DNA from 3 places in the Enterococcus sp. GPZ-007 genome. Region 2 is predicted to be linked to each of the others. Evidence: predicted binding sites of a transcription regulator. Region 2 holds the regulator's gene; each other region holds the start of a gene.
The links. The regulator NrdR, encoded in region 2, represses ribonucleotide reductase genes. The targets are predictions, from matches to a motif close to ACACNATATATNGTGT.
Positions count from the first base shown of each region.

Region 1: nrdD (anaerobic ribonucleoside-triphosphate reductase) is a predicted target of NrdR. The motif match lies at 966-981, and genes of this name have one in related genera.
Region 3: AC4J95_RS00070 (deoxynucleoside kinase) is a predicted target of NrdR. The motif match lies at 903-918, and genes of this name have one in related genera.

Region 1 covers NZ_JCAFYN010000026.1:4,887-7,165, reverse strand. The annotation lists gene AC4J95_RS13405 (ABC transporter ATP-binding protein) at 1-662, opposite strand, end outside; gene nrdD (anaerobic ribonucleoside-triphosphate reductase) at 1,084-2,279, shown strand, end outside.
Region 2 covers NZ_JCAFYN010000046.1:9,859-12,137, forward strand. The annotation lists gene AC4J95_RS17670 (DnaD domain protein) at 1-861, opposite strand, end outside; gene nrdR (transcriptional regulator NrdR) at 873-1,346, opposite strand; gene coaE (dephospho-CoA kinase) at 1,536-2,135, opposite strand; gene mutM (DNA-formamidopyrimidine glycosylase) at 2,138-2,279, opposite strand, start outside.
Region 3 covers NZ_JCAFYN010000001.1:14,181-16,459, reverse strand. The annotation lists gene mvk (mevalonate kinase) at 1-597, opposite strand, end outside; gene AC4J95_RS00070 (deoxynucleoside kinase) at 978-1,634, shown strand; gene AC4J95_RS00065 (glycoside hydrolase family 13 protein) at 1,660-2,279, opposite strand, start outside.

The DNA.
Region 1 (2,279 bases), on a different contig from region 2:
CGCCCATCCTTGATGAACAAGACTCGATTACAATAGCTTGCTGTGAAAGGATCGTGGGTCACCATTAAGATCGTTGTTTCTTCATGCAAATTGACCTCATCTAAATAATTCAAGAATTCTGTAGCCGCCTTCGAATCCAAAGAACCCGTTGGCTCATCCGCAAATAGAACCAACGGACGACTGATCAAGGCACGAGCTGCTGCCGTCCGCTGCTGCTGTCCGATCGAGATTTCCTCGGGATAGCGCTCCAAAATCTGTTCGATCTTCAAGATCCGCGTTAAGCGCTGGACGCGTTCCTCAATCTCTTCATAAGAAAGCTTGCTGACAGTCAGCGGCAAAATAATATTGTCCTTCACTGTCAGACTATCGATTAAATTGAAGTCCTGGAAAATGAAACCGAGATTTTCCCGTCTAAAATCAGTCAGACGCTTTTCACGCATTTGCGTGATATCCGCGCCATCGATTTTTACTGAACCCATCGTTGGCAATGAAATCGTCGACAGAATATTCATCAAAGTCGTCTTACCGGCTCCGCTAGGTCCCATAATTCCGACAAATTCGCCTTTTTCTACAGTAAAGTTCAAATCATTCAAAACAGTGACCTTATTATTACGTGTGCCGAAGCTTTTACTAAGATGCTGCACATCGATCATTTTTTTCATTGGTTCCTCCCATATTCGTTCTATTTGAATGCCGCAGATCTTACAACTAGAGCTTGTTAGTTATACTAGTCATCTTTCAGTAGAGCACTCAGGTGAAAATTTCAACAAACAATGAAACAAAAACCTATTTTTGATATCCAAAATTTTTTCTTTATGGTATCATATTTGGGGCAGATTCCCATGTGAAACGTCCTTCAATAATCTTACAAATTTTTCACTTTTTCGGTAAAATATTTTTAAGTTATTTTATCTCAAATAGAAGCTTGACCTCATCAGCTTTCTTTCATCTTTCAGTAAACAAACACACTATATATGGTGTGTTTTTCTTTTTTATCCGAAAAAAGATACCATATATCGTTGCAACCACGTCAGAAATACTATATGATTGATAATGAACTTTAGAGGAAATGGAGTGTTTGCAATGATGGAAATCCACACAAAAGATTCGTTAATCAACGAATATCAGCCGTCGCTAAAAAATATTAAGGTCGTAAAACGTGATGGTCGTCACACAGCCTTTGATGATCAAAAAATTTATGATGCTTTGATCAAAGCAGAAACGAAAATTAAAGGATCAGTCGATCCATTGGCTCATGAACGTATCCAGTCAATCGTTGAGCGTGTAGATGCAGAAATTTCTGAACGTTTCACTAGCGATATCAAAATTTATGAAATTCAAAACATTGTGGAGCATATATTATTAGAACACAACGAATATGAATTAGCAGAAGAATATATCAATTATCGGACACGTCGCGACTTCCAACGCAGCAAAGCGACCGATATCAACTTTACGATCGGCAAATTGATCAACAAGGATCAAACTGTCGTGAACGAAAATGCCAATAAGGATAGTGATGTCTTTAACACACAACGCGATTTGACAGCTGGAATCGTTGGCAAATCAATTGGTTTGAAGATGTTGCCGCCGCACGTAGCCAACGCCCATCAAAAAGGTGATATCCATTACCATGATCTGGACTACCATCCATATACCCCGATGACTAACTGCTGTTTGATTGACTTCAAAGGCATGTTGAACAACGGCTTCAAGATCGGAAATGCGGAAGTTGAAAGTCCAAAATCAATCCAAACAGCGACTGCCCAAATCTCGCAAATCATCGCCAACGTGGCATCAAGCCAATACGGCGGATGTTCGGCGGATCGTACTGACGAGCTATTAGCTCCTTTTGCGCGCCTAAATTACGCAAAACACTTAAAAGATGCGGAAGAATGGATCGATGATCCTGAAAAACAAAAAGCTTTCGCAAAACAAAAAACCCGTAAAGACATTTACGATGCAATGCAAAGTTTGGAATATGAAATCAATACTTTATTCACATCAAATGGACAAACACCATTCACTTCTCTAGGCTTTGGTCTTGGAACAGACTGGTTTGAACGTGAAATCCAAAAAGCGATCCTGCAAATTCGCATCGAAGGTCTAGGCAGCGAAAAACGCACAGCGATCTTCCCTAAACTGATCTTTACTTTACGTCGTGGAACAAACTTGAATCCAACTGATCCAAACTACGACATTAAAGAATTGGCTTTAGAGTGCGCAACAAAACGGATGTATCCAGACATCTTGAACTACGATAAATTGATTGAATTAAC
Region 2 (2,279 bases):
TTGAGCGATAATCTCTCGTTCTTGCGGCGCAAAACTGCTCGTAGTTGTTTTATCATCTACTGGTACTTCTTTAGGCTTCGCAGTGACTTTGGGGCGTTTTTCCTTGTTAATCAACTGACGCAAATAATTAAAGTTTAAGCCGGCTTTCTCCCCAGCAGTCGCTTTAGCAACATATTCGGCTAAATCTAACTCATTTAACCCATATAATGTCTGAAACGTTTGAAGCTTCTCACGTTCTTCATAGCTCAAAATCAGGTTGAACCGCCTTAACTGTTGAGTAAACAATGACCAATCGAACTCTGTTTTTTCCGCAAACTCCTCTTGTGTCTGCTCTAAGCTCTCGCTTTGACTGGCAAAAGCTTTTTCGTCCAGGCGATAAACATCGCGAAAACGTTTCGTAATGTTTTTAAACTCATTTTTATCAAACATTTTTGGCTTGAAGCGCTCGACTAAACGTTCATAACGGTGTTTACCAACCTTATCCATCAGCAAATAGGCCATCAATGGATCTTGAAAAAACTTTTCTGGAATTAATGGAGACCGTAAATGATAGATCATGCTCATGCCAATTTCATCATCTGCTTTTTGATACGTTTCCAGTAGGCCGATACCCTCTAGCTGTTCCCGCGCTTTTACAAGACTCATCAGCCCGGTATCAACCGCTGCTAATAAGTCGGTATGCATTAAGCTAGGACTTTTACCTTCAATAGTAATATCACTCACTAAAGTCAAGTATAAACTTGCGGCAACACTTCCGATGATCGGCTGGTACAAATAAAGCAACGCATCTTGTTTACTTTGATCAAGCTGTGGCTCACCATAGACCGTATAAAAGGTACTGGGTTTTAGTTCTTCTGCCACTAAAAAGCCTCCTACTCTTCATCCGTTGACTTCGCTTTGTCAACGATCTCCTGTAATTCCTTCAAGAATACAGACATGTCTTTAAATTGTCGATAAACACTCGCAAAGCGAATATAAGCAATTTCATCAACTTCCATCAAGTCTTCCATGACAAATTCTCCGATTTGACTCGTTGGAACTTCATTTTCACCCATACTGCGGACACGATTTTCTACGTGATCCACGATTTGCTCCATCTGCTCCATCGCGACCGGACGTTTCTCTGCTGAACGAATCAACCCGCGCAAAATTTTATCGCGACTGAATTCTTCACGATCGCCATTTCGTTTAACAACTAGTAACGGTGCAGCTTCGATACGTTCAAAGGTCGTAAAACGAAATCCGCAGCTTTCGCACTCCCTACGACGACGAATCGCTCGACCGTCATCAGTTTGTCGACTATCAATTACTCGAGAATTATTATGATTACATCTTGGACAACGCATAATTTCACCCGCACTTTCATATTATTGTTCAAATTCACTAATAATGTGTGAATATCTTTTCTGTTATATAGAATAATTTTTTTAAAACAAAAAAATACTCGAAATGAACTATTTATTTGTTTATATAACATGAGTTTACCATAACCAGCCAGCTAAAAAAAGCGTCGTAAAGCTACGACGCCGATTTCTTTAAGAAACAAATTTATTTTTCTTCAGCCAATCCAAAACTTGCTGACGCGTTGTTTCTTGTGATTGGCAGTTATCAAATAGGATATCCGCTCTTTTTTTCTTCTCATCTAGAGAAAGCTGGCTGTTGATTCGTTCCAAGGCTTCGCTTTTAGGGAGTTCATTTCTTTTCATCAAGCGTTCCAGCTGGATTTTTGGTGTAACATAAACCACCGCCACTTCATCCATCATTGTTTCGTAATGACCTTCAAAAAGCAACGGAACATCAACGATCACCAAACTGCTCGTTTGTTTCGCAACTTTAGCTTGTCTTTCGATCTCACTTCGAATAAACGGATTAAGCGTTTCATTTAACAACTCTCTTTTTGTTTCATCATGGAAAATCAAGGTTCCTAATTTTTTGCGGTCTAAACTGCCATTATTTTGCAAGATGTCAGAACCGAAAGCTTTTTCTAAAGCTCTTAATCCCTCAGTCTCGGGCTCCACTACTTGTCGAGCCACGATATCTCCATCAACAACTGGAAAGCCTTCTTCTTTGAAAAAATCTACCACCGTCGATTTCCCACTGGCGATCCCGCCAGTGACACCTAGTACGAAGCTCATCTCTACACCTTCTTTATTTTTTGACAGTGAGGACAAAGATGCGTTCCTCTTTGTGCAACTTTTATTTTGACGATCGGTGTACCACATCGAGAACAAGGCTTCCCTGTCTGACCATAGACATGGAGCTCTTGTTGGAATTTCCCT
Region 3 (2,279 bases), on a different contig from region 2:
CATCTCCATCAATTTGGCGATGTCCTTCACTGCTTTACGCGTTTGACCTTTGACGCCAGTATCGGCGACCACTAAAAAAGCATCCATGTTTAATTGGAAAGGCTGGAAGCCGATGCCTTTTTGGTATAAGATCGGTTCCGTGCCGCTGATCGTAGTAGCATCGATACCACTAGGATTTCCGTGAGCGACTGCTTCAGCTTGGTTAACGAAGTGCAGCACGCTGTCTTGCGTCGCTGGTTCTTCCATCCAATCAAAGACAGCCCGTGTAATTGCGACTGCTACAGCCGCGCTAGAGCCCATTCCCCGTTCAGCTGGGATCGAGCTTTCGATTTTTAGATAAAATGGCTCTGGAATTTTAAAATGCTTCACTAAATACCATAGTAAAACAGTCACGTTGCGCATCGTATTTGGAGCTTCTGAAAGCGGTCCGTGGAAGAAGCTGGATTCGATCCACGATTCTAATTTATTCGCGCGGATCGTCGCTTGAATACCTGTTCCTGAAAAAGGAAAGGCAATCGCCGGTTCGCCATAGACAACCGAATGTTCCCCCATTAAGATGATCTTTCCGCTGGCATAACCCGTGCCAATCGATTTCATTTAAAAAACCCCTATTTCGTTTTAGAATGATTCTTTCTCAACAGAAAAAATAAATTATTCTCACTAATATTCATTTTAATTGAATCGTTCTTAATGTAAAAACAATTCGTTTTCCTTTATCTTTTAACTGGAATTGCGTATAAATCTTTAATTAATAGTAATTATCAATATTTAGTCTCTTCCTATTTTACTCAGACAGAGCCGACAAGTAAACGAAACCATTGAAAAGTTTTTGAAAATCAGCGAATTTTTAAACATTCCTTAGAAGAAAATTTTTTTCTTCGATTCAGCTATTTTGTTTGACGACACAAGATATTGGGGGTATATTTGATAAGTTGAAAAATACGCACTATATTTTGTATGAAGCGAGTTGGAGGTCTATGAGCGTGATCGTATTAGCAGGAACCATTGGAGCGGGGAAATCAAGTTTGACCGCAATGTTGTCAGAGCATTTAGGGAGTCAAGCTTTTTATGAATCAATCGATGATAATGAGGTATTGCCGCTGTTTTATGCCGATCCAGAGCAGTATGCTTTTTTATTGCAGATTTATTTTTTAAATAAACGTTTTGATAGTATCAAAAAGGCGATGCAGGATGATAATAATGTCTTGGATCGTTCAATCTATGAGGATTCATTATTATTCCACCTGAATGCCGATCTTGGTCGAGCAACAGAGACAGAAGTAAAGGTATACGATGAATTATTGGCGAACATGATGCAGGAATTGCCTTATGCAGCCCACAAAAAGCATCCCGATTTACTTGTGCATATTCGTGTTTCTTTCGAGACGATGATGGAGCGGATTCAAAAACGTGGCCGGGAATATGAGCAGCTAGAATTTGATCCAACATTATATGACTATTATAAAGAATTAAACAGCCGTTATGATCAATGGTACGAAGAATACAACGAGAGTCCAAAGATTCAAATCGACGGTGATCGTTTGAACTTTGTCGATGATGCTGACGCACGTGATGAAGTGATTCGTCTGATTGATGAAAAAATTTTAGATGTTCAAGGGGCTGCGGTAGAATAATGAAAAGATGCTTAATCGTAATTGATTAAGCATCTTTTTTTACTACGATTGCTTCAAAGGAACGCAGTGTAATTGTTTTTGCCCATTGCGGCTCTTGGTAATTCGATAACAGTACTGTGACTGGTGTGTTTATCCAGCGATTGGGCAGTGTGACAGTCTGTGGCTGATCGTTTAAATTTGCAAGAACATAGGCTTCCTCTGAGTCTAGTTTACGTGTATAGGCCCAGACCTTGGGATGCTTGGCTAGTTCAATATGATAGCTGCCATTCAGGAAGACGGGCAAGGATTTTCTCAGGGCAATCAACTTTTTGTAATAGTTGAAAGGCGAGAAGGGATCTGCTTCTTGAAGGGCAACGTTGATCTTATCCGTGTTAGGATTGAGCTTCATCCAAGGCAGGTTCGTTGAAAAGCCACCGAAGTCAGTCCAATGCATGGGTGTCCGGGAATGGTCGCGGGTCCAATTAGTGGTTAGGCGCAGAGCTTCTTCAGGTGATAATCCTTTTCCTAACCAATCATGATAAGCAGCTAAGGAATCAGTCGCATTGACTTCCTCAATGGATTCGAAGGGGAAGTTCGTCATTCCTAATTCTTGTCCTTGATAAATGAAAGGAGTTCCTCTTAACAGCATATAGGCCGTTGCTAGTG